2 regions of the Paenibacillus sp. FSL H7-0690 genome follow, and region 2 is predicted to be linked to the other one. Evidence: riboswitches for the same ligand, from Rfam matches in the RefSeq annotation. Region 2 holds a riboswitch; the other holds the start of a gene.
The links. A riboswitch is a leader RNA that binds a small molecule or an ion and turns the genes downstream of it on or off. The one in region 2 is predicted to bind preQ1.

Region 1 (3,329 bases), 2.3 Mb from region 2:
TCGATCATTGTTGGTACGACGAACAGCACCACGCCCGCAATTTGCTGGCACAGCTCTAACACCTGGGTGGCACTAAATTTTTGTGTGATATGAAAGGTTGCTCCACCATATAGACTCTGCATTACGGCGAATAAGGATAGGGAATGCACAAATGGACCTGGTGCCAAAACATCCTTCATAGCGTCCAATTCAAAAGCAATATTCGAAACCTCAAAGCTTTTTAACCATGATAAATGGGTACGCATATAACCTTTGGGCAATCCGGTTGTGCCTGAAGTAAAGCCAATAAATAATAATTCATTCGTCTCATCCAACTCAGCCTCCGGCTTCAGGGCAGCCAGCCACTGATCATAGGAACCTGTTCGTTTATTTGAGAAGGTCAGCGTTGGGATCGTTTGATCCTTGAAAACCAGATTCTTTGCGGCTTCCGGCTCGGCAAAAATCATTGTCGGCTGGCACTGCTCTATAATAACCTGCAGTTCATTAGCACTCCACTTGGGATCTAAGGGAATGGGAACACAGCCCGCATAAATCGCCCCCAAAAAAACCTCAACAAATTCAATACGATTCGTAGATAAAATCGCGATTTTGTCATGCCTCAGACCCTTTTGCTGTAAGCCATTCGCGATTCTCCGCATCGTTTTTACTAATGTGGCATAGGTATGACTTGCTTGGTCATGGGTTAAGGCAATGCTGTCGGGCTGCTGTGCTGCATGACGCAGTATAGGAACTACTAGATTCATCCTTGATCACACCTGTTCGTAATTTCTGTGACTACCGATTATATACATTCTCTTCAATCGGACTGCCCCGCAAGTCCAGCCCAAACTAAAGGATATGTGATAAGCGCCATCGCCGGCGCTCCTGTTAAACTAACCCGCTAGAATTGCTACGATAGCTTATTTTAGCTTTATATTATTTTTATGTACACATCTTTCATGTAACGATTAAGTCCATCTTACAACGAAAAAACAGCCAGCACGCATCGATTATGATCGGTACGCGCTGGCTGTATTGTTGTTTAGTCCTTCTTTTGAACGGATGATGGTGAACCCTCTTCAGCAAAAGTAAAGGTTCGGGCGATATATAAGATAGGTGTGCTTACTGCGGTTAGTAAGAACTTCGCTAGATAAGTCGTAAGCAAAATTTCAAGCCATACATTCCAGTCATACAAGCCCGCAAACGCAATGGTACAGAAAATAAGTGTATCCACAAAGGAGCTAATCATCGTACTACCGTTGGAACGAATCCACAGCTGACTTGAGGTGCTGTAATATTTACGAATCCAAGAGTACAACCGAACATCTAGGAACTGACTAATGAAGTAAGCAGTAAGACTACCCAAAGCTAGTCGAGGCATCAGCCCAAAAATCGTCTCCAAAGAAGACTGAGCGATATCGGTCTCCTGCGGCTTAAATACTAATACCATCTGCATAATGACTGTAGTCATAAGCAAGGTGAAGAAACCAAACCAGACCGCTTTACGTGCTTCCGCTCTTCCGTACTTCTCATTAAGTAAATCGCTGGTCATATATAAAGTGACATACATCGTATTTCCGAGTGTCATCACAATATCAAATGGCATAGCAATCGTCTTAGCTACCTGAATGTTAGCAATTACAGTAGCAATACCTACCCAGGCGTACATTCCACTTTTCCCGAACAAGCGGTAACAGAGTAGAAAAAAAGCAAAATTGACAATAACAAATAAAACTCCCCACAGCAAATTAAACATATTACTGAAATTCCTCCTAGTTTTGTTTACGCGGGATGGTTACGAACCGCGGCTTACAATATTAAATTTTCGGAACAAAACATTAATACTCTATCACAATAGCGCTTAACAATCCATAAAAATAATATTTTTATATGAAATTGGTAGTTCCATTTCTTTTTTTTCGCCAATTATCTAAAATAGTCAGCAATAATTCATTTTTTTCAGAAAAAAATGCTCTATAGGACAAAACTTTCACTATTCATCCAGAGGTTAATTCTATAGAATAGTATCAAACACCTTATTCCCGATCCATTTAGTAGAAATATGACATAACTATGGAATATATCTCGGGTCGCCAATTTCCAGCAGTTGGCATGGAGTATCTAGTGAAGACCAAAAAAGAAATGACCTCATCGTCCATAAAAAAAGGAGAGAACGATATGTTTCGTATCAAGCATTCGATCAGTCGCAAATTTACGCGTTTATTATTTGTTGTTCTGTTGCTCACGTCTCTTTTGTTAAGCACCAGCTTCTATTTTATCTCTATCAGTATCTTCAACAGCTATGTTATGCCGCAGATTAACAAAATCCTTACTGCCGCTGCTCAGGACGTATATAAGAATCTCAACGTAATGCACGCCCAGCAAACCCTAAATAAGAACGATCAGTCTGCCACCAATCTCGAGTTCTATTTTCAGGAAAAGAGGAAACAACATGGAGTGGAAACCATTTTTCTGGTCAATCTGAAGGGAAAAGAAGCTGAGATTCTATCCGCAGATCACGATGCAAAATTGCAACGGGCAGAAAGTGTCACCGTATCTTCTGCAATGCAACAAGCCTCTAAAGGAAAAACTGGACTAAGCGATACATATAGCGACGCACATGGTATACATAAAACAGCTTATATCGGTATTCCCGGAAGTACGATGGTTATCGGTGTAAGCAGTGACGTAAGCTTCATTCAAGAAAAAACAGACAGTATTCTATGGACAAGTGCCGGAATCACACTTCTGACGTTGATCATCGGCCTAACTGGTGCATGGTTCATGAGTGTGCGTATAACACGTCCAATCTCAAAACTGGCAGCTTATAGTGCCCGGCTCGCAGAGGGAGATTTCACCGAAGAATTATCAGTTAAAGGAAATGACGAAGTTGCACAGTTGTCCGTAAGCTTCCAAGCGATGACCCAACGCCTGAAAGAAATGATTGGACATGTACTGGTAACCTCTAATACTGTCGTTGCGGATTCCAACTCTTTAAAAGAACGTGTTGAGGTTCTCAATAATATGGCGGAACACTCCAGCTCATCGGTAGTAGAAATCGGCAAAGGTAGTACGACTATCGCTAGCAGTGCATCAGATAACTCGAGAGCAATGGAAGAAATCAATTTAGGCATTCAAAGTATTGCCTCAGCAGCGAATGAAGTCACGGAGCAAATCAGTGAGGCTTCCGCTGAAGCAAGTGGCGGTAATGAAATTGCTCAAAGCGCTGTGCTGCAAATGCGCCAGGTTGAACGTGCTTCCCTACAGTCGCTGGATCAATTACAAATCATGAATGAGCGTTCAGTAATGATCGGAGAAGTCGTTCACAGCATTACTGAAATTACGAAACA
Region 2 (3,329 bases):
GTGCCACTGTGTCTTCCTTACGAGCTTGCTGCCTATAAAGCTGTGTAATTATCATCTAAAATCATACAACGAACAGGCTCCCGTCATTGACAAGGGAGCCTGTTCGTTGTTACAGTTGTGGTTGCCTACAATTTCATAATAACTCTTTAAAATAGATCAAGGACCATCATTTATACATGGTTAAAGGAGCATGAAAACATGAATATTGACAAAATTCAAGATGATCTAGAGCAGCTAATGACTGCAGGAATAGTGAAAAGTCATGAGAATTTAAAAGATCACGTGTACACTAAAATGGGCGGAAAAGCTGATATTTTGGCTGCACCAGCTACTTATGATGAAATTCAAAAGATTGTTACATATGCAGAACAAAATGGGATAACCCTTACGGTACTTGGGAATGGCTCCAATGTGATTATCCGTGATGGAGGGGTACGTGGAATCGTTCTGCAAACGGCAGGACTGACCGAAATGGGAATTCGCGACAATCTCTTATATGCGCAATGTGGTGCCAAAATAATTGATGTTTCCAGATATGCGCTTGATAAGGAGCTTACGGGTCTTGAGTTCGCCTGTGGCATTCCAGGAACAGTTGGTGGAGCGCTCTATATGAACGCAGGTGCTTATGGCGGTGAGATCAAAGATGTCCTGCATAGTGCACTAGCTATAAATAAGAACGGGCAATTGGTAACTCTGCAAGGAGATGAGCTGCAATGGGGATACAGAAAAAGTGTATTCGCAAGCGGTGAGTATATTGTACTTGAGGCCAAATTTGCTATGACTTCCGGTGATGTTTTAACGATCAAGGCAAAAATGGATGAACTAACTTATTTACGTGAATCGAAGCAACCGCTTGAGTATCCATCCTGTGGGAGTGTGTTTAAGCGGCCTCCAGGCCGTTTTGCAGGTCAGTTAATTCAAGAGAGCGGCTTACAGGGTACAAGAATCGGCGGTGCTGAGGTATCCAAGAAGCATGCGGGATTTATTGTGAATGCAGATAATGCAACAGCCAGTGATTACATCGGGCTAATCCACCATGTAAGAGCGACTGTGAAGGATAAATTCGGTGTAGAGCTGGAAACTGAAGTGGAGATCATTGGAGAAGAATAAATGATAAGCAAAAAGAGCCCGCAGATCGCTGTGGGCTCTTTTTGCTTATCATAATCATGTTCGTTTAATCTACTGAAAGGGTGTAATTAGCTCTGTCCGTAGTTATTTCTGCCTTGCGGTCGGCTAAGTCTACGATTTGAAGACCTTCAACAGCTAAATCATAAGTGGATTGTGGCAGGGATACCAGTTCACCATCGGCGTTAAGTGTGCTGCCGAAACCTCTTAATATCAGTGCACTTCCAAGATATTCATCAATGACATCGTCTGCACTCCGGAAATCTACGGACTCTAAATTGAAATGAACTTTATCCAAATCACGAAGTTCTTTCTTTTCAATAGCGATTGTTTCATTTAAATGATTGTTAAGCCAATCCATAAGCTGCTGTATACTTTGCTCCATAATATGCTCCCACCCTTAGCTCGAAGATTATTATGAATAAGTTACCCCTTTCTTAGGATTTGAATCCTTTTTTTTGCCACATATTAATTAACCATATGAATAGTTCATGTGATTAAAAAAGAAATTCGCGATCAAATTGGCGTGGTTTTTGAGCTTCCTAATCTCTACATACGCAGGTCTATCCACGTTAATCTGGAGTTATTTGCTGATCTGTATAAGATAACAGTAAAGAGTAGAACTTGTCAGGAGCGGGCTACCCATGGTATAGTTCAAGACGCAATATGCTTTAAGAAGAAGTCTGCGCTAAAGTTGTGCAGGAGAGGTTCGCGAACTCCCTCTATAAAAAACTAAGAATATATTAAACAGTACAAGCGGTTGCTGTCCTTTATACGGACGTTGCTTCCGTTTCTTCTTAGTGGAGCCAAGTTTTCGAAATCTCGTTCTTCTTTCCATTACCGGCCAAGGCCGAAGGAAAAGAGAGGGGTTTTTTGTCGTGTCAGAAGGAAGATTGAAAGAGGAAATGCAAGAAGTTACTTTGCTTGGTAATCAGGGAACACAGTACAAGTTTGGTTATGATCCAGACATTCTGGAGGTGTTTGATAACAAACATCCCGGGCGTGATTATTTTGTTAAATTCAACTGCCCTGAGTTCACTAGCTTGTGTCCTGTAACGGGTCAGCCGGATTTTGCCACGCTGTATATTTCGTATATTCCTGAACAAAAAATGGTGGAATCTAAATCATTAAAGCTGTATCTGTTTAGCTTCCGCAACCATGGTGATTTTCATGAGGACTGTGTCAACATTATTATGAATGATCTGATCTCTCTGATGGATCCGCGTTACATTGAGGTATGGGGCAAGTTCACTCCGCGCGGAGGCATTTCAATTGATCCTTATTGCAACTATGGAAGACCGGGTACGAAGTATGAGGCGATGGCGGAACACCGCTTAATCAATCACGACCTCTATCCAGAAAAAGTGGACAACCGCTAAATTCCAACTTGTGATAAGGAGAGATTCATATGAACAAAAAAGCACTCGTCGTATTCAGCGGCGGACAAGATAGCACCACTTGCCTGGTTTGGGCATTGCAGCAGTATGAGGAAGTGCAGGTAGTTACCTTCAACTATAATCAACGTCATGCGGCTGAAATCGAAGTTGCAACAGCGATAGCAGCTAAGTTTAATGTAAAACAGCATATTCTTGATCTAGGGCTGCTCAATCAGCTGGCTCCCAATGCACTTACCCGTCAGGATATAGATATCGTGGCTGGTGAAGGAGATGAGCTTCCAAGTACTTTCGTTGATGGACGGAATTTGTTGTTTTTATCTTTTGCCGCAATATTAGCTAAACAACTGGGGTACTCCCATATCGTCACTGGGGTTTGCCAAACGGACTTTAGCGGTTATCCGGACTGCCGTGATGTTTTTGTGAAATCATTGAATGTTACGCTGAACTTATCTATGGACTATGAGTTTGCGATCCACACTCCCCTAATGTGGCTGGATAAAAAAGAAACGTGGAAAATGGCCGATGAACTGGGGTATTTTGATTATGTTCGCGAACACACACTGACCTGTTACAACGGTATTATTGGCAGTGGCTGCGGTACTTGTCCAGCCTGTCTATTGCGTCAGCGTGGTCTTGAGCAATATGAGGCGGAGAGAATGGAGGCCGGTTCTTAATGCTTAACGAGGTTTCAGTCTGCAAAATATTTACGTTCGATGCGGCACACCAGTTAGTGGGACACAAAGGGAAATGCAGCAACCTGCACGGACATACTTATAAGCTCGAAGTAGTGCTTAAGGGCAAACCTAT

Region 1: it holds a riboswitch for preQ1, as region 2 does, so the genes downstream of both, MHI32_RS06340 (queuosine precursor transporter) here and queF (preQ(1) synthase) in region 2, are expected to answer to the same signal.

Annotation. Positions count from the first base shown of each region.
Region 1 covers NZ_CP150281.1:1,424,426-1,427,754, reverse strand. Annotated here, with positions in the region: gene MHI32_RS06345 (AMP-binding protein) at 1-743, opposite strand, end outside; gene MHI32_RS06340 (queuosine precursor transporter) at 1,022-1,735, opposite strand; PreQ1 riboswitch class I at 1,746-1,791, opposite strand; gene MHI32_RS06335 (methyl-accepting chemotaxis protein) at 2,158-3,329, shown strand, end outside.
Region 2 covers NZ_CP150281.1:3,748,580-3,751,908, reverse strand. Annotated here, with positions in the region: gene MHI32_RS16480 (ABC transporter ATP-binding protein) at 1-48, shown strand, start outside; gene murB (UDP-N-acetylmuramate dehydrogenase) at 199-1,110, shown strand; gene MHI32_RS16470 (hypothetical protein) at 1,175-1,510, opposite strand; PreQ1 riboswitch class I at 1,824-1,867, shown strand; gene queF (preQ(1) synthase) at 2,031-2,504, shown strand; gene queC (7-cyano-7-deazaguanine synthase QueC) at 2,534-3,196, shown strand; gene MHI32_RS16455 (6-carboxytetrahydropterin synthase) at 3,196-3,329, shown strand, end outside.